Regions from separate parts of the Vibrio sp. PID23_8 genome, predicted to be linked through region 2. Evidence: predicted binding sites of a transcription regulator. Region 2 holds the regulator's gene; the other holds the start of a gene.
The links. Region 2 encodes MetJ, which represses methionine synthesis genes. Its sites were predicted from a motif close to TTAGACNTNTANANGTCTAA; they were not measured.
Positions count from the first base shown of each region.

Region 1 (7,201 bases), on a different contig from region 2:
TATTAACATACCCGCCGTGCTATTAAGGAGTAACGTATGACGAAGTCTCTCTTTCGCCAATCGTTTTTAACCGACACGTTAGCTGTAGATACTGATGTTGCTCCAGCGGAGCTGCTGCTGCCTAACGGTGTAACACTGAAACTTTATCAGCGTGGTGTGCTAGAAGTGATTCCTGATGAATATACGCAGGAAACCAAGAACATCATCATCTCATGTGGTGTGCATGGGGATGAAACGGCACCGATGGAGCTGGTGGATACTATGATCAAAGACATCGAATCAGGCTTCCAAAAAGTCGAGGCTCGCTGTCTGTTTATTATTGCTCATCCAGATGCAACATTGGCGCATACGAGATTCCTTGAAGAAAACCTCAACCGTCTGTTTGATGAAAAAGAACACAACCCAAGCAAAGAGTTGACGATCGCAGATACGCTTAAGTTGTTGGTGAGAGACTTCTACCAAGATACTGCGACCGAAACACGTTGGCATCTCGATTTGCACTGTGCAATTCGTGATTCTAAGCATTACACCTTCGCTGTTAGCCCAAAAACGCGTCACCCAGTGCGTAGCAAAGTCTTAATCGACTTTCTAGACAGCGCACACATCGAAGCGGTACTGTTGTCTAACTCCCCAACGAGTACGTTCAGTTGGTTTAGTGCTGAGAACTATGGTGCCCAAGCGTTAACCATGGAGCTGGGACGTGTGGCTCGCATTGGTGAAAATGACCTGGATAGGCTAACCGCATTCGACTTGTCTTTGCGCAATCTACTTGCCGAAGCGCAAGCTGAACACTTATCGAAACCTTGCATCAAGTACCGTGTCAGCCGCTCTATTGTTCGCTTGCACGAAGACTTCGATTTCATGTTTGATGACAACGTCGAGAACTTTACGTCGTTTGTGCACGGTGAAGTATTTGGCCATGACGGTGATAAGCCGCTGATGGCGAAGAATGATAATGAAGCGATTGTATTTCCGAATCGCCGTGTCGCGATCGGTCAACGCGCTGCATTAATGGTATGTGAAGTGAAGACTCGCTTTGAAGATGGCGAATTAGTCTACGATTGATGCCAAATAACCCTAGGTATTGGCAATTAAGACGACTAAGTTGTTTGCAATTTACCGAGGCTTAACTGTAAGGTTAAGCCTTGTTTGTATTTATCGGCTACTATGGATTTTCAACAACTTATCCTAAACAAGGAGCGACGCTGGCAGCGTAATCTTTTAATCATGTCAGTGATTCTCGTTCTGCTCTCTGCCATTCACCTGATGGTAGGAGAGGTTTTTCTTTCTCCTTTTCAATCTCTCTCAACATTTGAACAAAAACTCTTGTTGGATTTGCGTTTGCCGCGTCTTGTCTCTGCTGCCATTATTGGCGCAGCACTGGCCGTCTCTGGTGCAACGCTGCAAGTACTGCTTGGTAACGTATTAGCCGAACCGGGCGTGCTTGGGATCTCTGGTGGTGCGAGTTTGGCGATGGTGTTCGCCATGTTTGCCTTGCCCGTTTTACCTTCACCAATGATCTTTATGTTGGCAGCCATTGCCGGCTCAATGCTGTTTACGGTCATATTAGTTGGCATTGCGAGGGCGATGCATTTGACGACCGCGCGTCTACTCCTTGTTGGTGTGGCATTAGGTATTTTATCTAGCGCTATCGTAACTTGGGCATTCTACTTCAGCGATGATTTGAGTTTACGCCAGTTAATGTACTGGTTGATGGGCAGTATTGGTGGTGCGAGTTGGTATCAGCACTCCGTGACATTAGTGCTGCTACCAGTATTGATTTGGTTGTGCAGCAAAGGCAAACCGTTAGATAAGCTGATGCTTGGTGAGATTCACGCGACCCAGTTAGGTATCGATGTACACCAAATGCGTTGGAAATTGATCTTTGCTATTTCAATTTTGGTTGGAGGTTCTGTCGCACTGGGCGGCATCATCAGCTTTGTCGGTTTGGTTGTTCCCCATTTACTACGTTTAGCGTTTGGTACTGAAAATCGTTATCTCTTGCCATTGTCGGCGATTTCTGGTGCGGCGCTATTAGTGTTGGCGGATATCGGTGCGAGATTGCTATTAGATTCTGCCGAGCTGCCACTTGGGGTGATGACAACGACGATTGGCGCGCCTATTTTTATTTGGATGTTGGTGAAAAGCCATGATGCACGTTAAGCACATTACCGTAGGTAATCGACTTTTGCCACTTTCATTTGAATGTAAAGCTGGGGAGGTAGTGCATGTTGTTGGGCCAAATGGCTCGGGAAAAAGTACTCTATTGGGCGCGATTTCTGGTACGTTACCCCATCGCGAGCTCGTGAAGGGGGAAGTGATGATTGATGGTAAAGATCTGCTAGCCATGCCACTGCCAGAACAAGCACACCTGCGAGGCTATTTGTGTCAACAATCTAGACCAGCGTTTAATATCGACGTATTCCAATATCTTGCCTTATCTTTACCAAGTGGCACCAATATTGCTGATTCTAATATTACTCAGAGCAAAGTGCGTGATGCCTTAAACATGGTTGTGGCATTAGTTCAGCTACAAGATAAGCTTCATCGCAGTATTCAAACGTTGTCTGGTGGTGAGTGGCAACGCGTGCGTTTGGCAGGCGTATGCTTGCAAGTGTGGCGAACCATTAATCCTTTTTCTCAGCTACTGATTTTGGATGAACCCGCCGCGCCGTTAGATATTGCGCAAGAAGGTTTGCTCTATCAACTGATCAACGCAGTGGCAGCACAAGGCATTGCCGTCTTGGTTGCCAATCACGATTTGAATCGAACATTAAGGCATGCAGATAAAGTGCTACTGTTGAGTAACGGCGTCCTTTATTCATCTGGTACGGCTGATGAAGTATTAACCCAAGAGGGGTTGGGTGAGGTGTTTAAAACGCCAGTGAGAAAGGTGCTGTTAGAGAGCAAGCCGTATCTTATCTTTGAATAACGCTTTAGACCGTTTCTCACGAGTTAACCTGAACTCAGGTTAACTTATCCAATTGCTTTTGGTATTTTTGCTCCAATACTCTATTACCAGCTTCCCGCTCAAGCTCGACCATTAGTTGAAGAGAAGGTCGCTTAACGCCATACATTTGATTAAATCGCATTAAGCGAAGGCGTGCATCGGTGTAGTTTCCGCTATCAATCTCGAGCTTAGCTAATTGTAGAATCGATTTCGGGCGATGAGGATCATGATCAATAGCACGAGAGAAGTAGTATTTTGCCTTGTCTGGATTATTTGATTTTAACGCGCAGAACCCTGCGTTTTCATAACTTGCGGGAATGAGGTAGTAATAGGGCTGTTGGATCGCGCGATTGAACATTTGGTCTGCTTGTGGGAAATCGCCTCGTTTGCACAGGAAAGTCCCGTAATTGTTTAGAACATTTCCGTTATTGCTGTGTTGACGCAGGGAACGCTTATATATGTTTTCAGCTTTGCTATCTTCGCCCACCACCTCATAGTAATGGGCCATGGAGAGTTGTGCGCGGTAGTAGTTTGGCGCGTGCGTCAGTGCTTGCTGTAAGTTGTCGTGTGCCCGGATCATGCTACCACTGTTTAAATAACCAAGCCCAAGGGCAATACGGGATTCTGCCATAGTGACAGGATCGGCCTCAACGACTGGACCGTTCTCGTTTACTGTTACACAGCCGACGACGCCTAACTGACTGATCAGCAATAACGTACCAAGTTTTGTGAGCTTCATTTTTCATTCCCCATCCCTGAACCTTTTTGCATGATATGGATTACTAAACGAAAACCCATGCAGGATAAATGACAATGCGATCGGGCTTGCAAACTGGTATGAAAAAGCCGCCAACTGGCGGCTGAGTTCACAATCTCTAAATAACTTCTCTAATCATCTTTGGTAAAGGCGGACTCGCTGAAATGGTCGAGATCGTAAGGTGTTTGTTGGTAAACACAGTAGTTCAACCAGTTAGAGAACAGTAAGTGTCCGTGACTGCGCCAACTCGCAAACGGCGGGTTGTCAGGGTTATTGTTAGGATAGTAATTGACGGGCATGGCAGGTTCCATCCCTTCACTTAAGTCACGAATATATTCATTGTGTAGTGTATGAGAGTCGTATTCTGGATGACCAGTCACAAACACATTTCGTTTGTCTTTCGTGGTAGCCAAGTATACGCCTGCGACATCGGATGTCGCTAAGATATCAAGGTCGGTATGCGTTTCGAGAAACTCAAGTGAAAAGTCCGCATAGCGAGAATGGGGCGCTAAGAATGAATCGTCGAAGCCTCTCAACACAGGGTGGTAAGTGTTGTGAATTTTATGATGATATACCCCAGAGAGTTTTTCTTTGCGTGTTTTCTTCGGCAAATCGTAAAGCAGTTTTAAGCCGGCTTGCGCCGCCCAACAGACATAAAGTGTCGATGTCACATGGTCTTTCGCCCATTCCATGATGGTTTTGAGATGATCCCAATAGATAACGTCTTCAAACTGAACGAGGCCAAGTGGTGCTCCTGTGATGATCATACCATCGAAGTTTTTGTCTTTGACCATTTCAAATTGACGATAGAAAGTGTCTAAATGCTTTGTTGGGGTATTTTTACTCGGGCGGTTATCAATGCGCAGCAGTTCAACATTCACTTGCAGAGGGCTGTTTGAAAGCAGGCGCAGAAACTGAGTTTCTGTTTCAATTTTCTTTGGCATTAAATTGAGAATAAGCACTCGGAGTGGACGGATTTCCTGACTTGCCGCGCGGCTCTCGCTCATCACAAAGATGTTTTCTGTCCTTAAAACATCGGTAGCGGGTAGTTGATCTGGAATTCTAATTGGCACGGCTTTCTCCCTAAGCTTAACTTTAGACGTCTATACATCTAAAGTTAACGCAATTAATGCCGATTGTCGATACGCAAATGGCTATGATGCGTACGAAGGGGCTGTGGTGTGCGCTTCATGTTAAATCATCAAGTGTGATGGCTCCAATGTTTCTGATTACATCATATTGCAACGTTTGATTTGTATTTGGTGCACGTTATGAAAACAGGCTACTATAATTTTATCATCCTGACAGCAGCTAGAAATTAAAGGCTCTTCGGTACTACGCTAGTATTAATATCGTCAGTGGAGGACGTTATGTTCGGTCTTTTTAAAAAGAAAGAGAAAATTCAGAGCATTGCTCAGCAAGTGCCTACGGTTTTATTGCGCTCATTTGGAGATAAAAGTACTTATACACCAGAAGAAATCGATCAGGCGCTTTATGAATTCGGGTATGACAAACACAATGACATTTGTCGATTTCACTATGCTTACGGTATGTTTACCTGTCAGGATAATTATGAGCGTCTAGGATTGACGGAAGAGCTTGGTAATTATGGGCACTTTCAGAGAGAAATAGGTAAGATGCTGCTCAATACGCCGGAGCCAATTGACATGCAAATCTATTTTGCTATCGCGCAACAGCAACAATAAGTCAGGGTTGGTTGAGGTATTTGTTCGAACATGAACGCCGCTTAGCTGGCAGAACATTATTACCTGCTAAAATTTGACTTACATCACCTTTTTATGTTCGGCCATGCGGATTTGCTTATCATGCGCTATTCAGAGACTCCGATATTTCATCGAGTATATATTTGATTGCGCGTTGATTGTTTATGTTCAAAATGCTTGTTGCCATGCCTCCTATGATTTCTTTGCCTCTTGCAATCGTATGTGAAGTGATTGCCACTTCTTATATTCCTAAGACCGAACAGTTCACTCAAATGATGCCAAGTAAGTTGGTACGAATTGGTTATGGCATTGCATTTTTCTTACTATCTGTCACCGTGAAAAGCATGCCTGTCGGGATCGTGTATGTTAACTGGACTGGGGTAGGAATTGTTCTGGTCGGGACAGTCGGTTATCTCCTTTATGGGCAAAAACTCGATTTGGCTGCCATTGTAGGACAGTGATAAACAGCAGGTATATAGACAAAAATGGTCTGTATTTACTCAAAAATGAAGAGAAAGTTTGGGCGATGCTTCTTTATTGATGTAAACGTTAGTGTTGGTGAAAACTGCACAAAGCTAATACAGAAAAATATATCAATGAATGTGTATACCCAAGTAACCTCAAGATGCTTGGCTCAGTGAGAATGACTTGGTTTGAAGGCGAGGCAACAGAGGGAGAATATGGTCTTCCTGAAAGGAAAGGTCTGCCCTTATCATGATTACACCGAGCACTAGATAGCGGTGGAGTTTCAATCTTACAAGCGAGTGTTGGCTAAACCAATACCAAAAAAGATGAACAAACCACCACTGATATAGTTAAGCCATTTGCTGGTTTTTGATGCCGTGAGCATCGCTTTTACTTTGCTCGCGAAAAAAATCACAAATAAAAACCAACTTGCGACAATACAGGCTTGAAGCATACCTAACATCATACTTTGTTCAAGAATATGGGTAGGCTGAACGAATTGAGGAAAGATTGATAAGTAAAATAGCACGATTTTTGGATTGAGAAGATTCGTGAGTAACCCTTTTACAAACGCTTGCTTAAGTGTTTGTTTCTCGATTTTTCGGTCAAGCTTGAGCTTTTGTTCAGCCATCTTGAGCCCGCTTTTAAGATTGTTGAGACCTAGCCAGATTAAATAAGCAACCCCTATCCATTTGAATGCATTGAATGCCACGGCAGATTGAGAAAGAAGCAAACTTAGGCCCTTTGCGGAAATAAAAGCATGGATAAGAAAACCAAGCCAAATCCCTAGGATATTCGCAATGGCAAATCTGCGGCTTTGTGTCAGTGCAGTAAATAAGATGAGCAAAGCGTTTGGGCCGGGAATGACCGCGAGGAAGAAGACAATTCCGCCAAAGGCGAACAAGGTGTCGATGTTCATTCTTATTCCAATTGGTTAAAAGAATTGCGTCAGCAAACAAGAGGGCATAACTGTACACTTGGCAGTCTAGAAAAACAAACTTTTAGCGTGTGATTCTTCTATCCATATTAAGTTGATAAGAGCACTTCTATTTATTCTGACTTCTCCCTAACTAGCGGACTGATCCATGATGTCATTACTCACTTTGTGTGAAATCTGTACTTTTATGTCAATTTTGGAAACGACAGTCGGAGTTTGGGTAAGTTCTTATTGTGTCGTGTGTCGAACAAACATAGAATCCGCGCGCTTTAGTTTTTGTTATAAGCACAATCAATGATAAAAGTTTATTTTATCAAACATTTTATTTTTACCGTCCGACCACGGACTCGTCTGATGACCTATTCATG
Region 1 is NZ_LIXE01000006.1:7,334-14,534, forward strand. It holds gene AK966_RS11730 (succinylglutamate desuccinylase) at 37-1,065, shown strand; gene btuC (vitamin B12 ABC transporter permease BtuC) at 1,168-2,163, shown strand; gene btuD (vitamin B12 ABC transporter ATP-binding protein BtuD) at 2,150-2,932, shown strand; gene pilW (type IV pilus biogenesis/stability protein PilW) at 2,967-3,689, opposite strand; gene metA (homoserine O-succinyltransferase) at 3,839-4,780, opposite strand; gene AK966_RS11755 (hypothetical protein) at 5,078-5,413, shown strand; gene AK966_RS11760 (multidrug efflux SMR transporter) at 5,596-5,892, shown strand; gene AK966_RS11765 (LysE family translocator) at 6,186-6,815, opposite strand; gene AK966_RS11770 (LpxL/LpxP family Kdo(2)-lipid IV(A) lauroyl/palmitoleoyl acyltransferase) at 7,199-7,201, shown strand, end outside.
Region 1: the regulator MetJ is predicted to act here: its motif matches at 4,803-4,822, upstream of metA (homoserine O-succinyltransferase).

Region 2 (7,201 bases):
ATCCGTGAAGGTGGCCGTACTGTAGGTGCTGGTGTTGTTGCTAAGATCTTCGAATAATTCTTAACGAATTAAACGAAATCTTGCACTCTTCTTCTCATTGAAGAAGGCGCATCGAAAGGGAAGCTAAGGCTTCCCTTTTTTATATCGTTTTTGGGTTAGTGATGATAACCATTCCACTCATTATTTAATCATTATTTGCGGTATTGTCATTATTACCCCCATCCTGCTGTTTTTTTAAACATAACATCTCCTCACGCACGATTTCATTTTCTCGCTCCTTATTACGTATTTGAACGGTTTATAAGCTCACCAAAGTGCAGTGCTTAATCCACTGGGGCTACCAGTATTTGCTCTTTGCTCTACGTTTTTATGTTTTTGAAGCAACTACCCTTTAAATCAGGTATTAAGTACAAATGTCTGGTCTAATCTCTTTTATTTTCCCATTTTTTAAAGATATAGCTCGCAATCTTGCCTATGAAGATTGATTTCTATACATTAAGATTTATCCCCCTTACCCAAAAACCATAAAAAGAGAAACGACCCATGTCTGAAGACACTCGCCAAGAACTGACCCCAGAAGAAGAACGCCGCCAACAAGCATTGGATTACCACGCATACCCAACGCCAGGAAAGATTGCGGTTGAACTGACCAAGCCTGCAGAAACGGCGAACGATCTTGCATTAGCATATAGCCCAGGTGTTGCTGAGCCAGTGCGTGAAATCGCGCAAAATGCCGATAACGTTTACAAGTATACGGCGAAAGGTAATATGGTTGCGGTGATCTCTAACGGCACGGCGATTCTAGGATTGGGTAATCTTGGTCCACTGGCTTCTAAGCCTGTGATGGAAGGTAAAGCGCTGTTGTTTAAGCGTTTTGCGGGGTTGGATTCGATTGATATCGAAGTAAAACATCGTACTATTGATGAGTTTGTCGACACGGTAGCAAACATTGCCGATACCTTTGGTGGCATTAATTTAGAAGACATCAAAGCTCCCGATTGTTTTGAGATCGAAAAGCGCTTGATCGAGCGTTGTGACGTACCGGTATTCCATGACGATCAACATGGTACGGCGATTGTTACGGCTGCAGGTATGCTGAATGCAATCGAGTTGCAAGGTAAGAAGCTTGAAGAATCTACCATCGTTTGTCTTGGTGCTGGCGCAGCGGCAGTGGCCTGTATGGAGCTGTTGATTAAGTGTGGCGCAATGCGTGAGAAGATCTATATGTTGGATCGTAAAGGGGTGATTCATACACGTCGTGATGACCTAAATGAATACAAACAGTTATTTGCGAACAATACGGATAAGCGCACGCTGGAAGACGTGATTGAAGGGGCTGATCTATTCTTGGGTGTGTCAGGTCCAAACCTATTGCCAGCAGAAGCGCTGAAGCTAATGGGCGATAAACCGGTCGTATTTGCATGTTCAAACCCGGATCCAGAGATCAAGCCGGAACTCGCGCATGAAGTGCGTGATGACTTGATCATGGGTACTGGTCGTAGTGACTACCCGAACCAAGTAAACAACGTATTGTGCTTCCCATTCATCTTCCGTGGTGCGCTTGATGTACGTGCAAGCGAGATTAACGATGAAATGAAGTTAGCGGCAGTAGGTGCAATTCGTGAACTAGCAAAAGAGCCAGTACCAGAAGCAGTATTGAAAGCGGCAGGTGTGGACAAGCTTGAATTTGGTACGGACTACATCATTCCTAAACCGATGGATCCTCGTTTGTTGCCACGCGTAGCAAAAGCGGTTGCTCAAGCTGCCGTTGATTCAGGTGTTGCTCGTATTGAAATACCAGAAAATTACATGGCAGAGTAACGATCTCATAGAAGAAAGTCGTTGGAATAAAAAAGGGATGCGATTGCATCCCTTTTTTATTGTTTCTGAAACGAGCCCCGATGCCGCTTCTGAACGATGGCAAATTTGTAAGCAATTATTCTTCGTCAAATGCTTCGAATTCGATGCCCATTGCCGTCATTAGCGCTTTTGCTTCCGTTGGGATATCGTCTGGACGATCTTTTCGTAAGTCTTCATCCGTTGGTAGTGGTTGCCCTGTGTAAGCATGTAAGAAAGCCTCACAAAGCAGCTCACTGTTGGTTGCATGGCGTAAGTTATTGATCTGGCGGCGAGTTCGCTCATCAGTCAGCACTTTCAAAACTTTTAGCGGGATAGATACGGTAATCTTTTTTACTTGTTCGCTTTTTTTACCGTGCTCTGCATACGGGCTAATGTATTCGCCATTCCAGTCAGCCATTGCACACCTTCATTCATATAATAAGTTGAAAAATAAATATAGGTGCTGATTTTAGCTGCATTTACCGCCATAAGCAAAGACATATAGACGTCTGGAGGTGTTGACGTCCTAATTTTAGACAAGTAAAGTGAGGTTAACAGTCAGGGAAGAGTGTTAATCAATCGAATAAGATAGGTTAGATATAGCGCATTCCCACTCAGATGTCACCAGCCGTGAAAGGATACCCCCATGAGCACCTATAAGCCTGCGACCATTGCTGTACGCACTGGTATTGAGTCAGACAGTCAGTACCACGCTGTTGTTCCACCCATCTACCTTTCTACTAACTATGGCTTTCCCGCTTTTGGAGAAGTTCCTCAGTACGATTATACCCGTTCAGGAAATCCGAACCGAGGCTTACTAGAGAAAGCTCTATATGAATTAGAATCTGGTAAAGGTGCGGTGGTAACCAACTGTGGCACTTCTGCACTTAACCTTTGGGTTTCAGCTTTCTTAGGCCCTGATGACCTCATTGTTGCTCCACATGACTGCTACGGTGGTACCTATCGTTTGTTTAATACTCGTGCAAATAAAGGTGATTTCAAGGTTCAGTTTGTTGACCAGTCTGACGAGCAGGCACTGAATATTGCACTTGAGCAAAAGCCCAAATTGATCTTGTTAGAAACGCCATCTAACCCGTTGGTTCGCGTGGTGGATATCGCGGCTATATGTGAAAAAGCCCAAAAAGTGGGGGCTTTAGTAGCGGTCGACAATACCTTTTTGACTCCGGTGTACCAAAAGCCTTTAGAACTGGGCGCAGACTTTGTGATTCACTCAACGACAAAGTACATCAATGGGCATTCAGATGTCATTGGTGGTGTGGTGATCACTAAGAGTGAAGCGCATGCTGAAGAGTTGGCGTGGTGGGGGAACTGCATTGGCGCGACTGGAACACCATTCGATAGTTACATGACATTAAGAGGAATTCGTACGTTGGGTGCCCGAATGCGAGTTCATGAAGAAAGTTCACTCGCTGTGTTGGGCTATCTTCAAACGCACTCGTTGGTGGCGAAGATTTATCACCCTAGCCTGCCAGAACATCCGGGTCATGATATTGCGAAGCGACAGCAATCTGGCTTTGGTTCAATGCTGAGCTTTGAATTCGCCGGTTCGTTTGAACAGCTAAAAGTATTTGTGAAAGAGCTGGAATTGTTCTCTTTAGCTGAGTCTTTAGGGGGGGTAGAAAGTCTAATTTGTCATCCAGCTTCCATGACTCACCGTGCAATGGGGGAAACGGCATTAGCAGAAGCGGGCGTATCTCAACAGTTATTGCGCTTGTCTGTTGGTCTTGAAGATGCACAAGATTTGATTGCTGATCTTGAGCAAGCCTTCGCGAAAGCAGCGCAGTAATTAGGGGGAGAAAGTCATGAGGGTACAACGTCAGCTACACAAGTTTGGAGGCAGTAGTCTAGCCAACTCCGAGTGCTACTTACGTGTGGTTGGGATTCTTAAAGAGTATTCGGCAGAGAATGATTTAGTCGTGGTATCTGCGGCAGGTAAAACGACGAATCGGCTTATTGACTTTTTAGAAGGGTTAGATAAAGACGGCCGCATTGCTCATGAAGCCTTGCAAAGTTTGCGACAGTTCCAAACCGAGTTGGTGGAAGCTTTGCTGGAAGGCGAAGCGCAGGTGCAATTACTTGCTTCTCTGCAAGATGAATTCAGTACATTAGCAGAGTTGTCGGCTCCACTAACGGAAGCACAAAAAGCCGCAGTGCTAGGGCATGGTGAGGTGTGGTCCTCACGCTTACTTGCTGCCTTGTTATCACAGTACGATTTGCCAGCAGTCGCGCAGGATGCACGAGCATTTTTACGAGCTGATGCCGGGACTCAACCAGAAGTAGACTGTGCACGATCTTATCCACTAATTAAAACGGTACTTACGCAGAACAGTCACAAGCGAATCATTATTACAGGTTTTATGGCGCAAAATGAATCTGGCGAGACGGTATTACTTGGCCGGAATGGCTCAGACTACTCTGCAACGGTGATTGGCGCTCTGGCAGAAGCGAGTATGGTGACCATATGGAGTGATGTTCCAGGCGTATACAGTGCAGACCCTCGTTTGGTGTCGGATGCTTGTCTACTCCCTTTGCTGCGCTTGGATGAAGCGAGTGAACTCGCTCGCTTGGCGGCTCCGGTGTTACATAGTCGAACGCTTCAGCCTGTTGCGCAGAGCGCAATGGATTTGAATCTTAAATGCAGCTATGAACCAGAGTCGGGTTCGACACGTATTGAGCGTGTATTGGCTTCGGGGCGAGGGGCTAAAATCATTACATCGCTGGATGAAGTGCTGTTGGTTCAGTTAGCCTTTCTCCATGGTCATGACTTTGAACGTGCACAGAAAGAGGTTTTGCGGGCTCTAAAACGTGCTCAACTAGAACCTTTAGCGTATGAAGCTCAATCGGATCAACAAACGCTGCGCTTAGCGTACACAGCTGAAATTGCCAGTGGAGTACTGACGTACTTGCAAGAGCTAGCAGTAGAAGCTGAAATCAAGCTCAAGGAAGGCTATTCCCTATTGGCTGCGGTGGGCGCTGGGGTGACAAAAAATGCCAGTCACTGTTTCGGTTTCTATCAGCAATTAAAACACGCGCCGGTTGAATTTATCTCTGAAACTGAATCTGGCTTGAGCCTGGTGGCGGTATTACGTTGCGCAGGAGTGGCAGAGCTCGTGCAAGGTATCCATAGTCAGTTATTCCAAGCCCAAAAGCGCGTCGCGGTTGCGCTGTGTGGTAAGGGGAATATTGGCTCTAGTTGGTTACGACTTTTTTCAGCGCAAAAAGGAGAGCTAGAAAAGCGACATGGTATGAGCTTCGATTTGGTTGCAGTGGTTGATAGCCAAACGTTTTGGTTTGATGATCAAGGCATTGACGCGGCCGTGGTCGCACAGCGTTTTGAGGATGAGGGAATTTGCAACGATGGGAGTTGGCTAACGCGACTTGGGGAACTTCAACATTATGATGAAGCCGTGGTATTGGATGTCACGGCAAGCAAAGAGTTAGCTGAACGTTATGTTGAGATTGCTCAGCAAGGCATTCACCTGATCTCCGCAAATAAGATCGCAGGTTCGATTGACAGCCAGTACTACCACCAAGTACAAAATGCCTTTGCTAAAATTGGCCGCCATTGGTTGTACAACGCGACGGTTGGTGCAGGTCTACCAATTAACCATACCGTTCGAGATTTACGTGAAAGCGGTGATGACATTGTCGCGCTATCGGGCATTTTCTCCGGCACACTATCTTGGTTATTCCAGCAGTTTGATGGCTCAGTACCGTTCGTAGAGCTGGTAGATTTAGCGTGGCAACAAGGTTTGACCGAGCCTGACCCTCGTTCTGACCTCGATGGTTCTGACGTGGTGCGTAAGTTGGTTATCTTAGCCCGAGAATCTGGTTTGGACATTGAACCAGAGAGTGTGAAAGTGGAATCCCTTGTGCCAGAAGAATTGCGAGAATTGAGCCTAGACGCTTTCTTCGACCAAGGCGATAGCCTAAGCGAGATTCTGCAAGAGCGTTTAACCAAGGCGCAGAAAAACGACCAAGTGTTACGTTACGTCGCTCGCTTAGAGCGCAACGGCAAGGCAACGGTGGGTGTCGAAGCGTTATCACGTGAGCATGCACTGGCGAACTTGCTGCCGTGTGACAACATCTTCGCGATTGAAAGCAAATGGTACAAAGACAATCCATTAGTGATTCGAGGTCCTGGTGCGGGACGTGAAGTGACCGCCGGCGCGATTCAATCCGACCTTAATCGCCTAGCTAGTTTGTTTTAAATTATTCCAAGCCAATTTTTGCGAACGATAACAAAACCTCGGACTGCTTCCGGGGTTTTTTATTGTCTCGATAATGCCATACTGAATTGCAGAGTTAGGTTACGGAGTTGCCGCAAAGAAACTTGAACTATCCTCATTGTTAACTTGAGAAAAATTCATAATCACAAGGTTGACATTAAATCGTATTCAATACATTCTGTAGACATATGGACGTCCAAACGTCGGTTTTGGGATTTGATTTAGTGACGGAGTTGTCACAGGGAGAGTAAGATGGGATACACGCATGCAGGCCATATCGATGCCTTAAACCAAAATATTGCTGAACTATCAGACAATATCAACGTCTCATTTGAGTTTTTTCCACCAAGCAGTGAAAAGATGGAAGAGACACTTTGGAGCTCTGTGCATCGCCTTAAAACTCTTCAACCAAAATTCGTTTCTGTAACGTACGGCGCAAACTCAGGTGAACGTGACAGAACCCACTCCATTATTAAAGAGATTAAAGCGACGACGGGTCTTGTGGCTGCGCCTCATTTAACCTGTATTGATGCAACTCGTGATGAGCTGATCGACATTGCGGATGATTACTGGAACAACGGTATCAAAAACATCGTAGCTCTACGTGGTGATATTCCACTGGGTGGTGGTGCTCCAGATATGTATGCATCGGATTTGGTAGAGCTGCTTAAAGCGCGTCATGATTTTGATATCTCGGTGGCGGCGTTTCCAGAAGTACACCCAGAAGCGAAAAGCGCGCAATCTGATCTGCTTAACCTAAAACGTAAAGTCGATGCAGGTGCAAACCGTGCGATTACTCAGTTCTTCTTTGATGTGGAGTCTTACCTACGCTTTCGTGACCGTTGTGTAGCCGCTGGAATCGATGTAGAAATCGTTCCGGGTATCTTACCAGTCTCGAACTTCAAACAAGCATCTCGCTTTGCGGCGCAGAACAATGTGAAAGTGCCAGGCTGGATGAGCAAGCAATTTGAAGGCTTGGATGATGATCCTGTGACGCGTCAGCTAGTCGGTGCGAGCCAAGCGATTGATATTGTGCGTGTGCTCAGCCGTGAAGGGGTGAAAGACTTTCACTTCTACACACTAAACCGTGCCGAGATGACTTACGCGCTATG
Region 2 is NZ_LIXE01000016.1:44-7,244, forward strand. It holds partial or broken gene AK966_RS17790 (elongation factor Tu) at 1-57, shown strand, start outside; gene AK966_RS17795 (malic enzyme-like NAD(P)-binding protein) at 544-1,821, shown strand; gene metJ (met regulon transcriptional regulator MetJ) at 1,937-2,257, opposite strand; gene AK966_RS17805 (O-succinylhomoserine (thiol)-lyase) at 2,486-3,646, shown strand; gene AK966_RS17810 (bifunctional aspartate kinase/homoserine dehydrogenase II) at 3,663-6,071, shown strand; gene metF (methylenetetrahydrofolate reductase) at 6,342-7,201, shown strand, end outside.